One region of the Vibrio sp. R12-SW3-ISO1 genome, then DNA from elsewhere that is predicted to be linked to it. Evidence: predicted binding sites of a transcription regulator. Region 1 holds the regulator's gene; the other holds the start of a gene.
The links. The regulator CRP, encoded in region 1, controls carbon source genes, mostly activating them, when cyclic AMP is high. The targets are predictions, from matches to a motif close to TGTGANNNNNNTCACA.
Positions count from the first base shown of each region.

Region 2: the regulator CRP is predicted to act here: its motif matches at 7,058-7,073, upstream of malT (HTH-type transcriptional regulator MalT).

Region 1 covers NZ_JCBDGK010000050.1:117,091-128,047, reverse strand. Annotated here, with positions in the region: gene AC6R0R_RS16410 (capsule assembly Wzi family protein) at 1-426, opposite strand, end outside; gene AC6R0R_RS16405 (phosphoribulokinase) at 752-1,621, shown strand; gene crp (cAMP-activated global transcriptional regulator CRP) at 1,879-2,511, shown strand; gene AC6R0R_RS16395 (DUF1338 domain-containing protein) at 2,667-3,467, opposite strand; gene astD (succinylglutamate-semialdehyde dehydrogenase) at 3,587-5,044, opposite strand; gene astA (arginine N-succinyltransferase) at 5,104-6,123, opposite strand; gene AC6R0R_RS16380 (aspartate aminotransferase family protein) at 6,228-7,439, opposite strand; gene AC6R0R_RS16375 (aminodeoxychorismate/anthranilate synthase component II) at 7,945-8,529, opposite strand; gene AC6R0R_RS16370 (FxsA family protein) at 8,660-9,196, opposite strand; gene aspA (aspartate ammonia-lyase) at 9,467-10,918, shown strand.
Region 2 covers NZ_JCBDGK010000021.1:52,094-63,050, reverse strand. Annotated here, with positions in the region: gene AC6R0R_RS07310 (NAD(P)/FAD-dependent oxidoreductase) at 1-1,580, shown strand, start outside; gene AC6R0R_RS07305 (methyl-accepting chemotaxis protein) at 1,661-3,322, opposite strand; gene AC6R0R_RS07300 (YibL family ribosome-associated protein) at 3,693-4,049, shown strand; gene malT (HTH-type transcriptional regulator MalT) at 4,170-6,878, opposite strand; gene AC6R0R_RS07290 (glycogen/starch/alpha-glucan phosphorylase) at 7,435-9,888, shown strand; gene malQ (4-alpha-glucanotransferase) at 9,989-10,957, shown strand, end outside.

The sequences.
Region 1 (10,957 bases):
GTAAATTCCCCAACTATCACTATCATTAGCGCCATATCCTAAAGACACTAGCGGCCCTGTCTGGTACTTCACTTTCGACATGAATTTACCACGTCCATATTGCGCATTACTCATTGAATGCCGCAACTGTCGATTTGCTACTAAGGCTTGTTCATCTGATATATGATTGTTGGCGAGATCATCGCCGATGCTAAGCCAACGTAGAGGAAATGTACTAACGGGAGAGTTCATCAGGCCAATATTTGAGAGTTGATTGAGTGATGCTCTTAGGAAAGGGTCATGGGACTCTAGCCATGGTGACGCTTTTACACCAAAGGGAAGACAGAAAAGAGACAACACCCACATTAAACCGAAAAATACTTGCAGTGTTACCTCTGAAAACGTGTCTTTTATAAAGAACCGACGTCCTAAACATCCATTTACCACAACTAGAACCTTTGATTCTCTTTGAATCCCACTGACATAACCTATAATTATTATTAGCTTATTAGAATTTTGGTTTTCGATGAAATGGTGAACTAGCTACAAATAAGCACGCCCGATCATACTGCATCAATCACAAAGATATGCAGTATATAGAGTATTAACATATCAATAAAGTACTTCCCTTCTCATTATACTACGTAGTTAAAATGCAACTTGCGAAAATAAGAATACTGACGAGTAGCAAACTGCTCAAGGGGCACACTCGCCTTCGTTTTGGTGATATAGTGCGAACATACAAGGACAGGTATTACACATAAGGTTTGTCATGTCAGCAAAACACCCCATTATTGCCGTAACGGGCTCTTCCGGTGCGGGCACAACCACGACCTCTGAAGCGTTTCGCAAAATGTTTAACATGATGCGCGTGAAACCGGCTTGGGTGGAAGGGGACAGTTTCCACCGCTTTACGCGCCCAGAAATGGATGTCGAGATCCGCAAAGCGCGCGAGCAAGGACGCCACATCAGCTACTTTGGTCCGCAGGCGAACGACTTCCCTGCGCTGTCTGAGTTTTTTAAGCAGTATGGCAATGAAGGCACAGGGCAAATTCGTCGCTACTTGCACACCTTCGATGAAGCCGTGCCCTACAATCAAATGCCGGGTACCTTCACGCCGTGGCAAGATTTGCCGGAAAATTCTGACGTGCTGTTCTACGAAGGACTGCATGGCGGCGTGGTGGATGGTGAGGTCAACGTCGCCCAACACGTCGACTTTTTGATTGGCATGGTGCCGATTGTGAACTTGGAGTGGATTCAAAAATTCGTCCGTGACACGCGCGATCGCGGTCACTCACGCGAAGCGGTAATGGACTCGATTGTCCGCTCGATGGATGACTACCTCAACTACATTACCCCGCAATTTTCGCGTACCCACATCAACTTCCAACGCGTGCCGACCGTCGATACGTCCAACCCACTTAACGCTAAAGGCATCCCAAGTTTAGATGAAAGCTTTGTGGTGATCCGCCTGCGCGGCATCAAACAGGTCGACTTCCCATATCTGCTCGCTATGATTGATGGCTCTTTCATGTCGCGCCACAACACTATTGTCGTGCCGGGGGGTAAGATGAGTTTTGCGATGGAGCTCATCGTCAGACCTATCCTACAGCAGCTTATCGAGACGGGTAAAATTGGCTAGCGATCAGTCCTAAGACCCGTTTACTTGTCATACCGTGATCATGTGCACATTTTTGCGTAAACAATCACCAACTTGACACGATTAAAATCAAGAAATCCCTTTTGAAAAAGGCTACTATTTGTAACCGAAACAAAGATGGCTTGCAGCATTGAATAAGTGCTCTTATCCTAAAAAGCCTTGTTCAAGGCTTCGCGCCTTTTACTGGCGCGACAAAAATGGAAAGCGGCAAGCGTACCCTGCAGAGGAAGTGAGATATTATGGTTCTAGGTAAACCTCAAACCGATCCAACATTAGAGTGGTTCCTGTCACATTGTCATATTCATAAGTACCCATCAAAAAGCACATTGATCCACGCCGGTGAGAAAGCAGAGACGCTTTACTACATCGTCAAAGGCTCTGTGGCGGTACTGATTAAAGACGAAGAAGGTAAGGAAATGATCCTTTCTTACCTAAACCAAGGTGACTTTATCGGTGAACTTGGTCTATTTGAAGAAGATCAAGAGCGTACCGCTTGGGTTCGCGCTAAATCACCTTGTGAAGTTGCAGAGATCTCATTCAAGAAGTTCCGTCAGCTTATCCAAGTCAACCCTGACATCCTAATGCGTCTATCTGCGCAAATGGCAAGCCGCCTACAAGTGACGAGCCAGAAAGTCGGTGACCTCGCCTTCCTAGACGTGACAGGCCGCATCGCGCAAACGCTACTTAACCTAGCGAAACAGCCAGATGCAATGACGCACCCAGACGGCATGCAAATCAAGATCACTCGTCAAGAGATCGGTCAGATTGTCGGCTGTTCACGCGAGACCGTTGGCCGTATCTTGAAGATGCTTGAAGAGCAAAACCTGATCTCCGCCCACGGTAAAACCATCGTCGTCTACGGCACGCGATAGGGTATTAGAGGCGAGTTCCTAGTGGCTAGTTCCTAGAGAAAACCTTTAAAGATTAAGAAAGCCACCCTGTCTACCAGCGGTGGCTTTTTATTTACCACTACCTATTACCCATCACCCATTTCACCAGCCCCCCTCTAGGAACTAGCAACTAGGCACTAGGAACTTCCCCCATCCGTACTCTCAAATATCTTATCCGCTGAAGCCGCGACAAACCCTGGGTAGAGCTCACCATTACTCATCGGATAGCGTTTGGCGAATTCGTAGAAGCCACCTGGGGTCACTTGCGTACCGTCACTAAAGCTCACCTCGACTTTGTCTGCCATGGTGGACGATTGCTCAAGCAGTACCTCTGGTGAGCCTTTCACTTCGCCGCCCGACTCATTGATGACAAAACCCGCTTGGCGCAGGTGCTCATTCACCGCCGCGACCTCGTCAAATGCCTTGAGCTGATTAACGCTTACGGTGAAATGGTTAGCCCCATAGCCGTGCGCCGCAAGCCATGCTGCGTACTCACTCTCTTGGGCGAGGGTTTGAAAATCTTCATAGCTGAGATCCCACAAACGGCCCGCATACAAAAACTCATGGCTTTGCAGTGCGGATGCCTCCACTTGTGCCACCAGCTTGCTGACAATGCGTTGCAGCGGCGCTGAGCACTCTTCGACTTTCAGCTCACTGATGAACACTTTTGGCAACGTCGGATCGGCGTGCTCGTAGTGCTTGGCGACCAAGTGTTTGCTCTCAAAAAGATAATCACCACACGCTTGGTAACCCAGCGCAATAAATGGCGCAGCCAATGTCTCGATACCGAGCGGCGCGATGTTAAAGGTGCGCAGCGCAATATGGTCATTGATCAGCGGCTCATCTTCTTCTAAAAGCTGATGAACCTTGGCCGCTTGAGGGCATAGACGGGAAATATAGTCTTGCCACAGTAAATCGAACAGTTGAGCAGGCGTCATAACGTCTCCATGTTAATCGTGAAGCTGAATCGTAAAGCTAGTTCTTTAAAAGAATGGCTTAATCACAAACCTAGCAATGAATCGAACACCTTGGGCTCCAAGTGAGCCCAAGGTGCCTCTTACAGTTCTACACCCGGGCTTAACGCCTCAGGCAGCAAGGTGTGCTCGCCTTCCATCGATGCCATAGGGTAAGCGCAATAGTCCGCAGCGTAGTAAGCACTTGGGCGAAGGTTGCCCGAGGCGCCCGGTCCGCCAAACGGCGCATCGCCACTCGCCCCAGTTAATTGGCGGTTGCGATTGACGATCCCTGCACGAATGTGGTCAACAAAGTAGGCCCACTCATCATCATCGGTGGACACCAGCCCAGCAGAGAGGCCAAAGCGGGTGTCATTGGCCAGCTCAACCGCGCGCTCAAGACCTTGATAACGCACCACTTGCAGCAGCGGGCCAAAATACTCTTCATCTGGCAGCGCGTCGATGGCCGTGACATCAATAATCCCCGGAGTGACAAACGCTGCCTCGCCCGCTTTCGCTTCCACCAAGCTCACACCACCAAGGCTCTGCAAGTTCGCCTGTGCGTTGAGGATAAAGTGTGCCGCAGCTTTCGAAATTTGTGGGCCCATAAAAGGCGCTGGCTCTGCAAACGGCTGATCGACGCGCAGCTTGCGTGTGGCCTCAACCAAGCGATTAACCAAAGCATCGCCTTTGTCGCCCACAGGCACATAGAGACGACGCGCGCAGGTACAGCGCTGCCCAGCACTGATAAAGGCCGATTGCAAAATGGTGTAGACCGTCGCGTCCAGCTCACCGTAGTGCTCACTGATGACCATAGGGTTGTTGCCGCCCATCTCCAGTGCCAGCATCTTGTCTGGCTGACCGGCAAATTGGCGATGCAGCAGATGACCTGTATTGGCGCTACCAGTAAACAGCAGGCCATCAATGCCTTTCGACTCTGCTAGCGCAATGCCCGTCTCTTTGCCCCCTTGGACTAAATTGATCACGCCCGCAGGCAATCCAGCTTGTTGCCACAGCTTCATCGCTAGTTCACCGGTCAGCGGCGTTTGCTCTGACGGCTTGAACACCACAGTATTGCCCGCCAGCAGTGCTGGGACAATGTGACCATTGGGCAAATGACACGGGAAGTTATACGGACCAAACACCGCCATCACACCCAACGGGCGATGGCGCAGCACAATTTGGTTACCCGCCGCTTCACGGGTACTTTCGCCTGTGCGATCATGATAAGCGCGAATAGAGATGGCAATTTTACCCGCCATGGCCGCGGCTTCTGTGCGCGTTTCCCACAACGGCTTGCCGGTCTCTTTGGCAATCACTTCGGCTATCTGCTCACTGCTCTCTTTCACTTTTTCAGCAAACGCCAGCACGATGGCTTCGCGCTGCGCAAAACTGAGTTTTTTCCATGTCTGGAAGGCGTTTCTCGCCGCGCTGACCGCCGCTTCGACTTGCGCGCTAGACGCGCTGTCACCCTGCCAAATGACCTCGTCATTGTACGGGCTGGTTGAATTCATCGGCTCGCCTTGTCCGGCCAGCCACTCTCCTGCAATCCAATGAGTCATGTTGTTTTCCTTGTCCAATTCTACTGCCATTACTGGGCTGACTATCGCTGGGCTGACTATTACTGAGCCAGCATGCGCACGTAGTCACCATCGCCGACTTGCAGCGCGTTCGCCACCTCTGGCGCTAGGATGACCGAACCCGACTCTTTGTCGTACGCCGCTTTGGCGGCGGTGGCTCTGAAGTTCTCAAATGAGGTGTTAGCAATCAGGTAATCCTGAGAGCTGGCGTGTTCAGAGATGCTCACTTTGGCTCGAAACGATTCTCGCACCGACTCAATATTGCGCACCTCACACTCAACCGTTGGGCCGCCGTCAAAAATGTCTACGTAGTTACGACAGGTGAAACCCTCTTTCTCTAGAAGGCGCAGCGCCGGCTTGGTGTTCTCGTGCACTTGGCCGATCACTGCTTGCGCCTCTTTACTGAGCAAGTTGATGTAAATCGGCAGCTTAGGCATCAAATCGGCAATGAAGCCTTTTTTACCGATCCCGGTAAGATAATCCGCCATAGTGAAATCAATCGAGAAGAAGTGCTCTTGCAGCCATTGCCAAAATGGCGAGTTGCCGTTCTCATCAGAGACACCGCGCATCTCGGCAAACACGGTTGTCGAGAAGCGATGCGGATGCTCGGCCATCATCAAAAAACGACACTTCGACATCAAACGACCATTGAGCCCGCCACGGAAACTGGGTCTGAGGAATAGCGTACAAATCTCACTGCATCCGGTGTAGTTGTTGCCAAACGTGAGCAGTTTCACCACGTTATTCACGCCCAGTTTGGGGGATGAGTGAACAATGGTGCTAATGTGGTACGAGTAAAACGGGACATCCCAGCCAATCGAGGCTTCGATTCCGGTACACCCGGCCACTTCCCCCGTCTCGCTGTCAAACCCAACCATCAAATAGCCTTCGTCACCGGGCTCGGTCACATTGGCTTTGCCGAAGCTGTATTCGGAATGGGTAATGCGGTTCGTCAACAGCTCTTCGTTGACGGGTAGAGAAGTAAATCCGTGACCAGACTCCACCGCGCATGTGTGCAGCGCGTCATAGTCCGAAATAGAAATAGGGCGAACAACCAGCATCGATACTCCCTCCTGATGCTATTTAAGTGCCTAGTTCCTAGAGGCGAGTTCCTAGAGAAAGGAAACCCTCACTCTAGGCACTAGGAACTAGGCACTCACAAAACCTAAACCAAACTTGCGATGGCTTTATCTAAACGTGCGAGACCTTGTTCGATCTCTTCTTTGCTGATCACCAGTGATGGCGTGAAGCGCACGACGTTAGCGCCGGCGACCAGCACCATCAGGCCTTCTTTGCCTGCGGCGACCAGCACATCACGAGCTCGGCCTTGCCACTGCTCATTCAGTGCAGCGCCAAGCAGTAGGCCTTTACCGCGAATTTCGTCGAACAGGTGGTACTTGGCGTTGATTTTGTTCAGACCATCACGGAACAGGGCTTCACGCTCTGCAACGCCCGCCAATGTGTCTGGTTGGCTAACGATATCAACCACGGCCTCAGCGACCGCACACGCCAGCGGGTTACCGCCGTACGTCGAACCGTGCGTGCCCACTTTCATGTGCTCCGCGAGCGCATTGGTGGTCAGCATTGCCCCAATCGGGAAACCGCCACCAAGTGATTTGGCTGTGCTCAAAATATCCGGCGTCACGCCCAAACCTTGGTAGGCGTAGAAGTTGCCAGTACGGCCGTTGCCGGTTTGCACTTCATCGAAGATCAGCAGCGCATTGTGCTTGTCACACAGCTCGCGCACCGTCGCAACAAACTCGTCCGTTGGCGAGATAATCCCGCCTTCGCCTTGCAGCGGCTCCATCATGATGGCGCAGGTGCGATCTGAGATGTGCGCTTTCAGTGCTTCGACATCGTTGTAAGGCAAGTGCGTGACATCGCCCGGTTTCGGGCCAAAACCATCAGAGTAAGCCGCTTGACCGCCGACCGTCACCGTAAAGAATGTTCGGCCGTGGAAGCCTTGTTTAAAGGCAATAATTTCCGATTTTTCAGGGCCAAACTTATCCGCCGCCACGCGGCGAGCCAGTTTGAGCGCCGCTTCATTGGCTTCTGCGCCTGAGTTGGCAAAGAAGACTTTCTCGGCAAAGCTCACTTGGGTCAGCTTTTTCGCCAAACGCAACGCCGGCTCATTGGTCATCACGTTGCTCAGGTGCCACAGTTTTTGACCTTGCTCGGTCAGCGCCTTCACCATCGCAGGGTGACAATGCCCCAAGCAGCTCACGGCAATCCCCCCTGCAAAGTCGATATACTCATTACCTTGCTGATCCCACACGCGAGCACCCTCGCCTTTCACTGGGATCATCTCCATTGGGTTGTAACAAGGCACCATCACCTCATCAAACAGACCGCGTTCTACGTTCACTTCAGTTGTCATCGTCTTTCCCTCTCGATACTGCTCACTGGATCGCTGTTGCTCGATATCTCTTCGTTTCGTTCATTGGTGTCGCTCACGACTTTCGCTTATCACGTTACCAATAGAGACAGAAAACAGAATGTTTTGCATATCAGCCATCACAGCATTGTATTTACAATTAATTAACCATTTCAATAGTGATTTATTCTTTTTATAGGCACCATAGGAGGCAAAACCCTATTGAGCTTGAGTATTTATGCACGATGCCACCCCTTTTATGAAGCAATTTATTCTTATAACAAAGATAAGCAGGGGTTTAACCCAGACGCAACAAGGCGTGAGCCCAGAACGCCACTTGGCTAGCGAATAGTTTTTCACTCGCTATGCAAACGGCAAGTTATGAAAGAAATGTTAAGAAAAGTGATCTGAGTGCGGTTTTTAGCACAAGGGAAAGAGACAAACGTTGCACGCGGCTTGCTGACCGATTTGAAGACGGTTTTAAACTATGCGCATTCAATCATGCACGTTAAACCAGGCGCGTCAGGAAATTCGCCAGCAATTGATGTCCTTGCTCGGTTTTGATCGATTCCGGGTGAAACTGCACCGCGTCAATCGGCAGAGTGCGGTGTTGATAGCCCATGATCTCGTCCATGCTGCCATCGGCGAGTGTCGTCCAAGCCGTGAGCTCAAACTCACTCGGCAGGCTGTTTGCCTCGACCACCAGCGAATGGTAACGCGTCACCGTTAGGGGGTTATTGAGCCCTTTAAAGACGCTCTTACCCGTATGGATAATGGGGGAGGTTTTACCGTGCATCACTTGACGCGCCCGCACAACCTTAGCGCCAAAGGCTTGGGCAATCGCTTGATGCCCCAAACAGACACCGAGAATCGGCAGCTTACCGGCAAAGTGGCGAATGGCCGCTAGGGAAATCCCCGCTTCATTGGGCGTACATGGCCCGGGCGAAATCACCAAATGGCTTGGCGACAGCGCCTCAATCTCTTCAAGCGTGATCTCATCATTACGGCGCACCAACACCTCGCAGCCCAACTCACAAAAGTATTGGTAGAGGTTGTAGGTAAACGAGTCGTAATTGTCGATGATCAGTAGCATGAGTGACGATGACACACAGGTTGGTTTTCACTGGGGCGGTATTGTGCAACACCATGCCAGAAAGGCAAGGGAAAAGCGCAAAAATAAGGCCAGCAAACGCTGGCCAGAAATTCAACTCGCCTATGCGTGGTTACTTTAATTTTGGCTTGTCGTTCTCATCGTCTTTGCGTTCGTACTCACCTTCAAACGTCTCCCCCTGTGTCGAGTCAGACTCAAACGGCGAAGCGCCGTCACGATGGAAAGGGTCTTGATGAGAAAAGGGATCATGAGAGAATGGATCATGACCAAAGCCACTCTGCCCACCCACCGATCGAATCACCATTTTGCTCATCAGCGTTTTGGCGATAATGGCACGGGGCGCCGGCAGTAAGACCAACATGCCTAATGCGTCGGTCAAAAAACCGGGAGTGAGCAGTAAGACACCCGCCACCGCCAGCATCACGCCTTCCATGATCTGCTGCGCGGGAAGCTCACCTTGTGCGAGGCGCTGCTGCACCGACAGTAACGTCGCAACGCCTTGGCTGCGCACTAAAGAGGCGCCGACAAACGCGGTGACCAGCACCAGACCGATGGTCGGCCATAAACCAAGAAACCCACCCACTTGGATAAACAGGCCGATTTCAATAATGGGTACGATGATAAATAGTAAGAGTAAGATAGGAAACACACGCCCTCCTTTGTTGCCCTCAGTGTACGCGCAAAGCCTGCACAGGCACAAATTTAAGCGGTAAAAAAGTGTTTACCTCTCACGATGAAACTTTCAGTCAATAAATATAAAAAAGGTGATCAAGTTACTATTTTTATACGCTAGGTGCAGTATGATGTGCCACATAAGTCAGGACGGATTTATAGCCCAAAATTCTGATGAATGGATTCTTAGACTACAGAATGGCTAGCATTTAACTTTATTATCAGAATAATACTCTAAGGATCCTGTATGGCTACCCTAACCGATGCCACTAAGGCACTTTCCCCTGCAACACGTCTTGAAGAAGATTTATTGGGTGAGCGTCACGTCCCTGCCGACGCTTACTACGGCATCCACACCCTACGTGCGATTGAAAACTTCAACATCTCCAACATGACCATCTCCGACGTACCGGATTTCGTCCGCGGTATGGTGATGACCAAAAAAGCTGCGGCGCTGGCCAACAAAGAGCTGGGTGTGATTCCAAAGGATGTGGCGAATTACATCATCCAAGCGTGTGATTTGATTCTAGACACCGGCAAGTGCATGGACCAATTCCCATCAGACGTCTACCAAGGTGGCGCCGGCACGTCGGTCAACATGAACACCAACGAAGTGATCGCCAATATCGCCCTCGAATTAATGGGCAAGGAAAAGGGCGAGTACGACTTCATTAATCCAAATGACCACGTCAACAAGAGCCAGTCGACCAACTGTGCTTACCCAACCGGTTTTCGCATTGCGGTGTACAACAGCGTGCAAAAACTGATTGAATCGATTGAATACCTCAAAGGTGCGTTCGAGCTTAAGAGCCAAGAGTTCAAAGATATCCTCAAGATGGGCCGCACTCAGTTGCAAGACGCGGTACCAATGACGGTCGGTCAAGAGTTCCACGCTTGGGCGGTGACGCTCAACGAAGAGATCCGCGCGCTTGAGTACACCTCAAAACTGCTGCTCGAAGTGAACCTAGGCGCAACAGCCATCGGTACTGGGCTGAACGCGGCGCCGGGCTATCAAGCAGCGGCAGTCAAACACTTAGCACAAGTGACCGGTCTTGATGTGGTTCCAGCGGAAGATTTGATTGAAGCCACCTCAGACTGCGGCGCCTACGTGATGACGCACGGCGCGCTGAAACGCCTAGCGGTGAAGCTATCTAAAATCTGTAACGACTTGCGCTTGCTCTCATCTGGTCCTCGCGCAGGTCTGAACGAGTTGAACTTGCCACAGCTGCAAGCGGGCTCTTCTATCATGCCTGCTAAGGTTAACCCTGTGGTGCCTGAAGTGGTCAACCAAGTCTGCTTCAAAGTATTGGGTAACGACAACACCATCTCTTTCGCGGCAGAAGGCGGTCAATTGCAGCTTAACGTGATGGAGCCAGTGATTGCCCAAAGCATGTTTGAGTCGATTTCGATTCTGTCTAACGCGTGCGTGAACTTGCGCGACAAATGCATCGACGGCATTACCGTCAATAAAGAAGTGTGCGAAAACTACGTCTACAACTCGATTGGTATCGTCACTTACCTCAACCCGTACATCGGCCACCACGAAGGCGACATCGTCGGTAAGATTTGTGCTGAAACCGGTAAGAGCGTGCGTGAGGTGGTGCTAGAGCGTGGATTGCTGACGCCAGAAGAGCTCGATGACATTCTTTCGGTTGAAAACTTCATGCGTCCAACGTATAAAGCCAAGCGCTACGAGTAAGCGCAAAAATAGGGCCTGCGGGCCCTTTTTTAGGCACGC
Region 2 (10,957 bases), on a different contig from region 1:
ATCACGAGGAAGACGCTATTTTCGCGGCGATCGTGAAAAAACTGGCGATTCCCGCTGATCAGATCCTCTCCTTTAATGTCTTTAAACGTGGCTACGATGCTCGCAAAAAAACGCAAATCTTGCTGATTTATACGCTGGATGTTGAAGTGGCGGATCAAGCCGCGGTGCTTGAGGCGTTTGTCAGCGACCCTCACGTCAGAGAAACGCCAGATATGGAATACAAATTTGTCGCCAACGCACCGGCGGATTTGACCGAGCGCCCAGTGGTGATTGGTTTTGGCCCTTGCGGTTTGTTTGCGGGTTTGATTCTGGCGCAAATGGGTTTCAAACCTATCATCGTTGAGCGCGGTAAAGAGGTGCGTGAGCGCACCAAAGATACCTTCGGTTTTTGGCGTAAACGCGCGTTGAATCCTGAATCGAACGTGCAGTTTGGTGAGGGTGGCGCAGGCACCTTCTCTGACGGTAAACTCTACAGCCAAATCAAAGATCCAAAACACTATGGTCGCAAAGTGATCAAAGAGTTTGTGGAAGCGGGCGCGCCAGAAGAGATCGCCTACGTGAGTAAGCCGCACATTGGCACGTTTAAGCTAGTGACCATGATTGAAAAGATGCGCGCCAAAATCATTGAGCTCGGCGGTGAGATTCGTTTTAGCACGCGCGTTGATGATATCCACATTGATAATGGCCAGATCACGGGGTTAACGCTCTCCAATGGCGAAAAAATTCAGTCTCGTTACGTGGTGCTGGCCGTAGGTCACAGTGCCCGCGATACGTTTGAAATGCTCTATAAGCGCGGTGTGGAGATGGTGGCTAAGCCTTTCTCGGTCGGTTTTCGTATCGAACACAAGCAATCGATGATCGATGAAGCACGTTTTGGTCCAAATGCCGGCAACCCTATTTTAGGCGCGGCAGATTACAAGTTGGTGCACCACTGTAAAAATGGTCGCACCGTTTACAGCTTCTGTATGTGTCCGGGTGGCACGGTGGTGGCCGCGACCTCAGAAGAGGGTCGCGTGGTCACCAACGGCATGAGCCAATATTCTCGTGCAGAGCGCAACGCCAACAGTGCGATTGTGGTAGGGATTACCCCAGAGCAAGACTATCCAGGCCACCCTTTAGCGGGGATTGAGTTCCAGCGTCAATTAGAGTCGGCGGCTTATGAGCTTGGCGGCGCGACGTATGATGCGCCGGCGCAAAAGATCGGTGATTTCCTTAAAGGCCGCGATCCGAGCGCACTGGGTGAGGTGGAGCCATCGTTCACTCCGGGTATTAAATTGACCGACTTAGCCAAAGCGTTACCGGATTTTGCGATTGAAGCGATTCGTGAAGCAATCCCTGCGTTTGACAAGAAAATCAAAGGCTTTGCGACAGAAGATGGGCTACTCACTGGTGTAGAAACGCGAACGTCATCGCCGGTGTGTATTACACGGGGTAAAGATTACCAGAGTGTCAATTTAAAAGGTTTCTTCCCAGCTGGGGAAGGCGCGGGTTATGCGGGCGGAATTTTGTCTGCGGGCATTGATGGCATTAAGGTAGCGGAAGCGCTCGCCATTGCGATGACGCAGTCAGAGGCTAACTAAGCTCATTTAAAGTGCGCGTCCTCAGAACGGCATCCAATAAAAACGGCCCATCTTGCGATGGGCCTTTTTTTTAGGGCAATTTACACCGTAAATCGGCTCACTAGCTGGTACAACTCGTTGGCGCGACCATTGAGCTCATTACTGCCTTGGCGGTTTTCATTGGCCAGATCCGCAGATTGCGAGCTTTGGTCTGAAATCACCACGATGCGCTGCGATATCTCCTGACCGACAAGGCTCTGCTCTTCGGTCGCGGTCGCAATCAGCGAGTTCATGTCCATAATGGTATCGATTGATTCCTGAATTTGGATCAAGGCTTTGGTGGCCGCATTGGCTTCCTCAACAGTGGCTGAACCCCGTTTTTGGCTCGATTCCATCGCGCGTACGGCGTCATCGGAAGCGGCTTTCAGTTTTTCAATCATACTGTGGATTTCACCAGTGCTGTCTTGGGTACGACTGGCCAGCTTACGTACTTCGTCGGCTACCACGGCGAAGCCTCGACCTTGTTCGCCCGCACGCGCAGCCTCGATGGCGGCGTTCAAGGCCAACAAGTTGGTCTGCTCAGCGATGTCTTGAATCACTTCCAGCGATGAAGAGATATTTTGTACGTCGGCTTCTAGACGCGAAATCACCGACGCCGCTTGCATTACCTCTTCAGCCAGCGCTTCCACTGAGTTGGCGGCAGAGTTGACGATTTGACGCGCTTCTTTCGCGTTATCGTCGGCTTCCTTGGCCGAGTTCGCCGCTTGGCTTGCGTTGTTGGAAATTTCAGACGCGGTTGTGGTCATTTCCGTCATTGCCGTTGCCACTTGTTCGGTCTCTTCACGTTGGCCCGAAGCCAGTTCATCGACCTGAGTCGCTCGCTGAGTCATGTTATTGGTTTCAGCCAATACTTGCTGCCCGACGTCGCTCACGCTGCGAATGATCTGTTGTAAGCTGGCAACGAACGCATTGAAGTTGGTACTGAGTTTTGCAAACTCAGGTACTTTGAATGCTTCCATACGTGCGGTGAGATCCGCTTCACCGCTGGCAAATGAGCTGATAGAGGCATCAAATTGTTCGATGGGTGACATGATGGTGCGGTTCACTGTGACAGCAAAAATCGCCACCAAAATGGCAATCACCAAGCAGAACAAGGCGATGGCAGACAAGGTGGTTTCGAGTGCTGAGGTGGTCGCCATCTCCATTTCAGCGATAATCGCATCGATGTCATCGGTGTAGAAACCCGTCCCGAGCATCAAATCCCACTGTGGGATAAAAATGGAAAAACTTAACTTCGGCAGTGCGACGGTGCCGCCTGGTTTAGGGAAGTAGTAGGTGGTGTAATCCCCGGTTTTGGCGTTTTTCAGCAAGTCTTGAACCAAGTAGTTGCCTTGCTGATCTTGTAGATTGTAAAAGTTGTCGCCAATGCCTTTATCGCTTTTCCCGACCACAACACGGATACCTTTGGAGTCATAACCAAAGATATAGCCTGAATCACCAAATTCGAGCTGTTTCAAGGTTGGGATCGCTTCTTCAAGCGAAGCGCCTTGGTCAAGAAACGGCTGGATCGCAGATTGCGCCATCTGCACGTAGTTTTTCAGCTCGGCTTTTTTCATGTTCATCATGTTCTCACGAGTAACCTCAATCTGTGTTTGATTGAGTTCTGTGGTTTTGATGTACGTAAAGCTAAGCATGCCCAGTGCTATAACGATAAGGGGTACAAGCGCTAATATGTATAGGCGGCTTTTGATTGTTAGACTCATACAAAACTTCCTGTTTATTATCATGCGGTTATCTAATGTAACCTAGCCGTTGTCATACCTTGGTTGTTATGAAAGTAGTTTTAGTCAACCAAAGGTTTATGAGTTAAGAGTAGCCTATATATCGACAGCACAATGTTAGGCTGAATAGTTGTGTTACTGTTTTTTGAACAAATTGTGTGGAATATCACCGATTCTATCACTGGTAGGAGCAGTTCTATCTTGTTGTAAATGCTTGTGATTTCATATGAAATCACAGCGACAGTGCAGCTGTGGTTCGGGGTGAAAAAGTCGTGATAGAACGATAGCACTAGGTCGGGCTGTCTCACTATGCTACACTCGCCGCCCCCAAGTGCCAGCAGAGAACCACACCATGAGCTTAAAGCAAGAGATCCAGCAACTTCACAACCGTTTAGACAGCGCCAATCGTAAACTTGATGCAGCAAAAAGCCGTCAAGACGATGAGATGATCAGTAAATTTACTGATGACGTGGAGTCTTTGACCAAGAAGTTGAACTCTCTAAAAGGTAAGCAGAAGTACGACATGAACAAAGAGCGCAAAAGCTTGCTCGACATGCCGTTTTCTCGTGAAATTACCAAGGCTGAGCAAGCGGATCTCGGTAAGCTGAAAAAATCCGTTCGTGGCTTAGTGGTGGTGCACCCGATGACGAAACTCGGCAAAGAGCTGCGTTTGGAAGTGATGACAGGATTCGCACCGAAATCATTCTAGCACTTGGACAATGCCACAGTGCGCAATCCTGAGCTTCTGTGATTTGAGGCTAAGCAGTGACAAGATGAAATGAAAAAGAGGTCGCCAATGTGGGCGACCTCTTTGCATTGGACGATAGGATCAGTAGCCCATCAATTGCAGCAGATTCTCTGCGGTTTTGACCGCTTCTTTGCGGTTGGCAATATTGAGCTTCTGATACAAGTTACGGATGTGGGTTTTGATGGTGGTGCCCGCCACATCGAGTTCTTGTGCAATTTGCTCATTACTAAAGCCCGAATAGATAAGCCCGAGCACTTGCCATTCACGTTGCGTCAATGGACTGGTGCGCACCAACTCAGGAATGTTTGGGTGATTGACCAACTTCTCGACAAACTCCTCATCAAAATGTACCGAACGGCTGCGTTGCGTGGTGGAAATATCTTTCAGCAGTTGCTGCGCGCGGTGACGTTCAAGGTCACCAAGCTCTTGCTTGGTGTTGAGTTTATTAAGGATGTGACCAATTTTGGCGCCATCCACCAAGAAGTTACCCAGCATTCCCGTTTGATTGGTGAGTTTTAGGGCTTCTTTGAGCAATTGACGCGCTTTCTCTTCATCTTGTTTGGAAATCGCCAATACCGCTTGGACAATCAGATTACGGTTGGTGTCGGTCAGTAAGTGCTTGTCTGCCGCTTCTTGCTGAATGAACTCGAGCGTTTGCTGCGCGTCTTCGTATTGCTCCAAATTGATCTGCGCTCGTGCAATATTACGCCATTGCAACTGAGTAAAGTGGTTGCTGGCGGTTTCTGGTCTCACGGCGGTATCGAGCCACTGCTTCATTGAGTCAAGATCGCCGCGTGCTTGCCAAAACAGAATCAACGACAGTGATGCGTTTGCGGTCCAATCGACGTGATAGGTTGATTGTTTGAGTAGATGCAAAATATGGTCGATGTATTTCGCGGCTCGGTCGAGCTCGCCACGGCCAATTGCAATGCGAGCCAACATCGAGTAGCTATGTAAGTGCTTACTTGGGCTCTGTTTGCCCAGTACATCGATGCCTTTGAACGCGCAGTCTTCGGCTTCGTCCAAACGGTTCCAACACCAGAGGATTTGCGCGCGTACTCGCAGCAAAAATTCATGCATCGGCACTTGATGCAGTTGTTGCTCTTCGATCAGTTTGAAGGCGTTGTCTTGCACTTCGTATGCTGCTTGCACATAGCCTTGTGCGATCAAAATCTCGCTTTGTTGTAACATCGCCCACAGCGCCTGATGATAGACCTGATACTGGCGAGCCAGTTTCTCTGTTTGCTGCATCATAGGCAACGCGCGGCTGAGACGGCCAAGGACGTGATTGACCTCGCCGACGACCGAGGTCGCAACAATGCGGCTTCGATAGACCGTGCTGTCAACTTGGCTCAGTGCCAGCTCAGCCAGTTCCAGCGCTTTTTCTGGTTGGTTCTGGTTGATGGCGACTTGCGCGCGCAGGGCGTTGAACTCGCCTTGCTCTTTGCTGCTGAGTACCACGTTGAACTGGCGCATTTGCTCATCGGCTTTGGCAAGCAAGTCACCGACATCGTTGTAGCGGTGCTGACTCTGAGCAAGCCACGCTTGCAACATACACAATTTCGGTTCGCTGTAGAGCTGCTCCGGCGATAACGAATCAATGGCCTGCTCTAGGGCTTTAAGTTCACCACCATTGAACATTTTCCAGCCAAACTGGCTCAAAATATCGGCGATCAGTTGGCTGTCTTTGGCTTCTTGCGCGTGTTTGAGTGCCTCATGGGGCGAGGATTGTTTGAGCCAAGCGCGCGCGGCGACTTGGTGCAGCTCTTGCTCTTTTTGCGGCATACGCGCTGAGCGCTCATGTGCAAGAAACTCGGCAAATAGATTGTGGAAGCGATACCAGTTTTGTTCACCTTCAAGCGGGTGGATAAACAGCCCATAGCGGTTGAGAGACTCAATCATACTGAGAGCGTCATCACGCTGAGTCAGCGCCGCTACCATGCTGTCGTTGAAGTGATCCAGCACCGAACATTGCAGTAAGAACTGACGTGTCTCTTGGTCGAGCAGATCAAACACTTCTTCAATCAAATAATCCCACAGATGCGCGTGATTAAATTGCGAAAAAGACTCAGCCGATTGCGCCAACGTGCGATTTTGACCTTGCGCTTGAAGGGCGATCAACTGCAGGGCCGATGGCCAACCTTCGACGTAGTTGCGCAGGTTGTCTGCCGTGGCATCATCAATGCCATCGGCGATGCGCTGGTTGAAGAAACGGGTGGTCTCTTCGGTATCGAACGCCAGTAACTCGTCACCGATCTCAATCATCAGATCGCGCACACGTAAGTTGGCGGTGCCGAGTGGCGGCGCGGCGCGACTGGTGACGACTAATGTCAGGTTGTCGGGCATGTGCTTGAGGAAAAAGCGCATCGCCTCGTGGATCTCATCGTCAGAAATGAGGTGGTAGTCATCAAGGACCACATAACACTCGTTAAAATACTCGGACATCTCTGCAAATACTTCACTGAACAAGGAGTGAAGTGAGGAAAATTGACGCTTTTCGGCCAATTTTTGTGAATTCGGGCAAGCCTGGTTGGTCGCTTTGTTTAGGGCTTGCAGCAGGTAGTTCATGAAGCGGAACGGGTCATTATCGCTTTCATCGATGCTGTACCAGCCGACATTAGGTTTGTCGGCGAGCCACTGGGCGGCCATGGTGGTTTTACCGTATCCGGCAGGCGAGCGAAAAAGCACCAGTTTGTAGCAGGGTGCTTGCTGAAGTAAATCAAGAACTCTTGGGCGTACGATGGCGTTGTGTAAACGGCCAGGACGCGTGAGTTTCGAAGGAATCCACATCTTCTCATCCTTATCTTATTGTCAGTGAACGTGTCAGCGAGCACGACGTCAAGATGGGTTGTTTTTTGTTCGATCTTTGTTGTTGAGTGGGATGTTACTTAAGAGTTGGTGGGATTGTTATGTGAGGAGAGCGACTTTTTCGCATATTTCACATTTTGTGCGTCTCTACGCCCCTGTTTCGTGATTTGAATCACATTAAACTGTTCGGTAAAACTTGTCTCAACTCATGCTTTGCACGAGAAATCGTGTAATTTGCACTCAGGATGAAAACATTCTGTGATTCACGCTGCATATTTTTCATTTGCCAGTTTTTGATTTCGATGAAGTTTCATACACCTTAGGTAAGGTCGTTTAGGGTCATGGTGTGATCTTAATCAACAGAGTCCAGTTCACTCATCGGTTTATTGCGAGTTGGATCACTGCTTGTTGTGAATTACGCCCTCTACGCCCTGACTCCTCCTCCTAAATCGCTACCGAAGTAGGAGGATGTTTTGCAAGACAGAGCATTGCACGATATGTCTCAGATGGATTGAAACCGATAAGTGAGATTTCTCTAATGAAACCTACTCAACAGAAAAAATTTGATAAAGCCAGCTTTCAAGCTGACGTTAAAATGCACCTTTCTGCGACCTACGCGAAAACCGTAGACACCGCAACTCCGCGTGAATGGTACCTTGCTATGGGTAAAGCCCTGGCAGAGATCACAACGCTCGATCTTTTGAAAACCGAGCAAGACCCACGCATCAAGAACGCGAAAAGCGTCAACTACCTATCTCTTGAATTTCTTATCGGTCGTTTAACCGGTAACAACCTAATCAGCTTAGGTCTCTACGAGCAGATCACGGATGCGATGGCCGAACTGGGCCAAAACCTGACCGACTTGTTGGAAGAAGAGCGCGACCCGTCTCTGGGTAACGGTGGTCTAGGTCGTTTGGCGGCGTGTTTTATGGATTCTTGTGCAGCGCAAGAGTTCCCAACCGTTGGTTACGGTTTGCACTACGAATACGGTCTGTTCAAGCAATCTTTTGTTGACGGACGTCAGCAAGAAGCGCCGGATGCTTGGCGTGGTGTCGAAGGCTACCCGTGGGAAGTCGCGCGCCCAGAATTAGCGCAAGAAATTGGTTTCTACGGTCGCGTTGAAGTGAGTTACGAGAACGGCAAAGAAGTACGCAAATGGGTACCGGGTATGAGCGTGAAAGCGATGCCTTGGGACTTACCGATTGTCGGTTATGAATCTGACACGGTATACCCGCTGCGTTTGTGGGAATGTCAGGCGATTGCGCCATTCTCATTGGCAAGTTTCAACAACGGCGATTACTTCGAAGCGCAGCACGCGCTGATTGACGCCGGTAACATTACTAAAGTGCTGTACCCGAATGACAACCATGAGAAAGGCAAAACACTGCGTTTGATGCAGCAGTACTTCCACTCAGCAGCTTCGGTACGTGACATTTTACGTCGTCACGAAGCAGCGGGTTTTGCACTTGCGGATCTTCCAAAGCAAGAAACAATTCAGCTTAACGATACTCACCCAACGATTGCTATCCCTGAATTGATGCGTATTTTGCTCGATGAAAAAGGGCTATCTTGGGATAAAGCGTGGGAAATCAGTTCGCAAACCTTCGCGTACACTAACCACACACTTCTACCAGAGGCATTGGAAACGTGGCCAGAGTCTTTGATTCAACGTCTGCTACCGCGTCATATGGAGATCATTTTTGAGATCAACCATCGCTTCCTACAAGAAGTACGCGCAATGTGGCCGGGTGATGGTGAGAAGCAAGCGAAGCTGTCGATCATCGAAGAAGGCTTCAACCGTATGGTTCGCATGGCAAACCTGTGTGTGATCGGTTCTTACGCGGTGAACGGTGTAGCGGCGCTGCACTCAGAGTTGGTGAAAAAAGATCTCTTTCCAGAGTTCCACGCGATGTTCCCAACGCGTCTTCACAATGTGACCAATGGTATTACGCCTCGTCGTTGGCTGAAGTTCTGTAACCCAGGTTTATCCGCGCTGATCACTGACAAAATCGGCAGTGAATGGCCAGCGAAGCTTGAGCAGCTTGAAGGTATCGCGAAATACGCTGATGACGCCGAGTTCCAACAAGCGTTTATGGCGGTGAAGAAAGAGAACAAAGAGCGCTTGGCTAAGTGGGTATCAGACAACATGGGCATCGAGCTAGATACCAACGCGATTTTCGATGTGCAAATCAAACGTCTGCACGAGTACAAGCGTCAGCACCTTGATTTGCTGCACATCCTGTCTCTCTACCACCGCATCATTAATGAGCCGGGTTTTGAGTGTACGCCACGCGTCTGCTTCTTCGCGGCAAAAGCGGCGCCGGGTTACCACTTGGCGAAAGAGATCATCTTCGCTGTGAACAAGATTGCTGAAAAAATCAACAACGACCCACGCATTGGCAACAAGCTGAAAGTCGTCTTCATCCCTGACTACCGCGTGAGCATGGCAGAGATCATCATCCCAGCGGCGGACGTGTCCCAACAAATCTCGTTGGCCGGTAAAGAAGCGTCCGGTACGGGTAACATGAAGATGGCACTCAACGGTGCGCTGACTATCGGTACTATGGATGGGGCAAACGTTGAAATCCGTGAAGAAGTCGGCGACGACAACATCTACATCTTTGGTCTTGAAGTCGACGAAGTGGTTGCACTGAAGAAAGCTGGCTACAACCCATACGATTACTACCACGCAGACCCACTGCTCAAAGCGTCACTGGATCTACTGGCGGGTGAAGAGTTCACTCCGGGTCAACCGGGCCTACTGCGCGCGACCTATGACAGCCTACTCGACGGCGGTGACCCGTACCTCTGTCTTGCGGACTTCGCGTCTTACGTGGAAGCGCACGAGGCGATGGGCAAACAGTACTTAGACCAAGCGGGCTGGGCGAAGAAAGCCATCTTGAACACGGCGCTGGTCGGTAAATTTACCTCCGACCGCTCGATTCGAGATTACGTCAATAATATTTGGAAGTTGGAAGCGGTTAAACGCTAAAACGACTTAAAAAGCCAAGGCGTTCGCGCCTTGGCTCAATTCTTTATAACGATTTAATAACCCTACATTTGAAGGTATAAGCAGTCCTTCGGAGAGAGCGATGAAACATCACAATGCATTAAAACAAGTCGCTGAAATGGCTAGAATTGCCGACAGCTACGTGAGCGCGTGGGGAGATGAGGCAAAAGTGGAAGAGGCTACCATTCTCCACTTACTAAACTCTTTAGGCTATGACACAACCAACGACGAGACTCTTCTTAAGTCCGCAGAGCGTAAACACAAGAAAGATGTGTTGGACCCTGTGACCGTGGTGCGCGATGGCGACCCATTTGAAGTGGCTTTGAATCTAGGCGCGAGTGCACGTGAAAGTGAGTTCAGTTGGCGTTTGGATACTGAGCAAGGAGAGGTACTTGAAGGCTATCTTCAATCGCAAATCGTGCGAGATGAGCGCAGCGAGGGTGGCCCTTTAGTGTTTGCCTTACCGAACGACTTAGCGTGGGGGTACCATAAACTCACGATTGTTCGTAAGCGTCGTAAAGCCCCGTATGAGGCAACCTTAATTGTGACGCCAAGCGCGTGTTACAAGCAAGATTCGATTTTGTCGGGCAAGAAGATGTGGGGCCCGAGTGTTCAACTCTACACACTGCGTACCCAACACAACTGGGGAATGGGTGACTTTGGCGATCTAAAACAGCTGGTGGCCGATATCGCCTCGCGCGGTGGTGATTTTGTGGGTCTTAACCCTATTCACTCCTTGTTCCCAGCCAACCCTGAGGGGGCAAGTCCTTACAGCCCGTCCTCTCGCCGCTGGTTGAACATCCTATACATCGATGTGAGCTCGGTGCCTGAGTTTGCGCTCAGTGTTGAGGCGCAGCAGCAAGTGGGCAGTGCTCAGTTCCAGCAACGCCTGCAAAAAGCGCGCGAGTCTCATTGGGTAAACTACAGCGAAGTCGCGGAGCTCAAACTGAGCGTGTTACCGCTGCTGTTTGCGGAATTTAAAAAACGCCATCTCGATAAGAACACCGAGCGCGCTCAGCAGTTCTTATCGTTTGTCGAAGAGGGTGGAGAC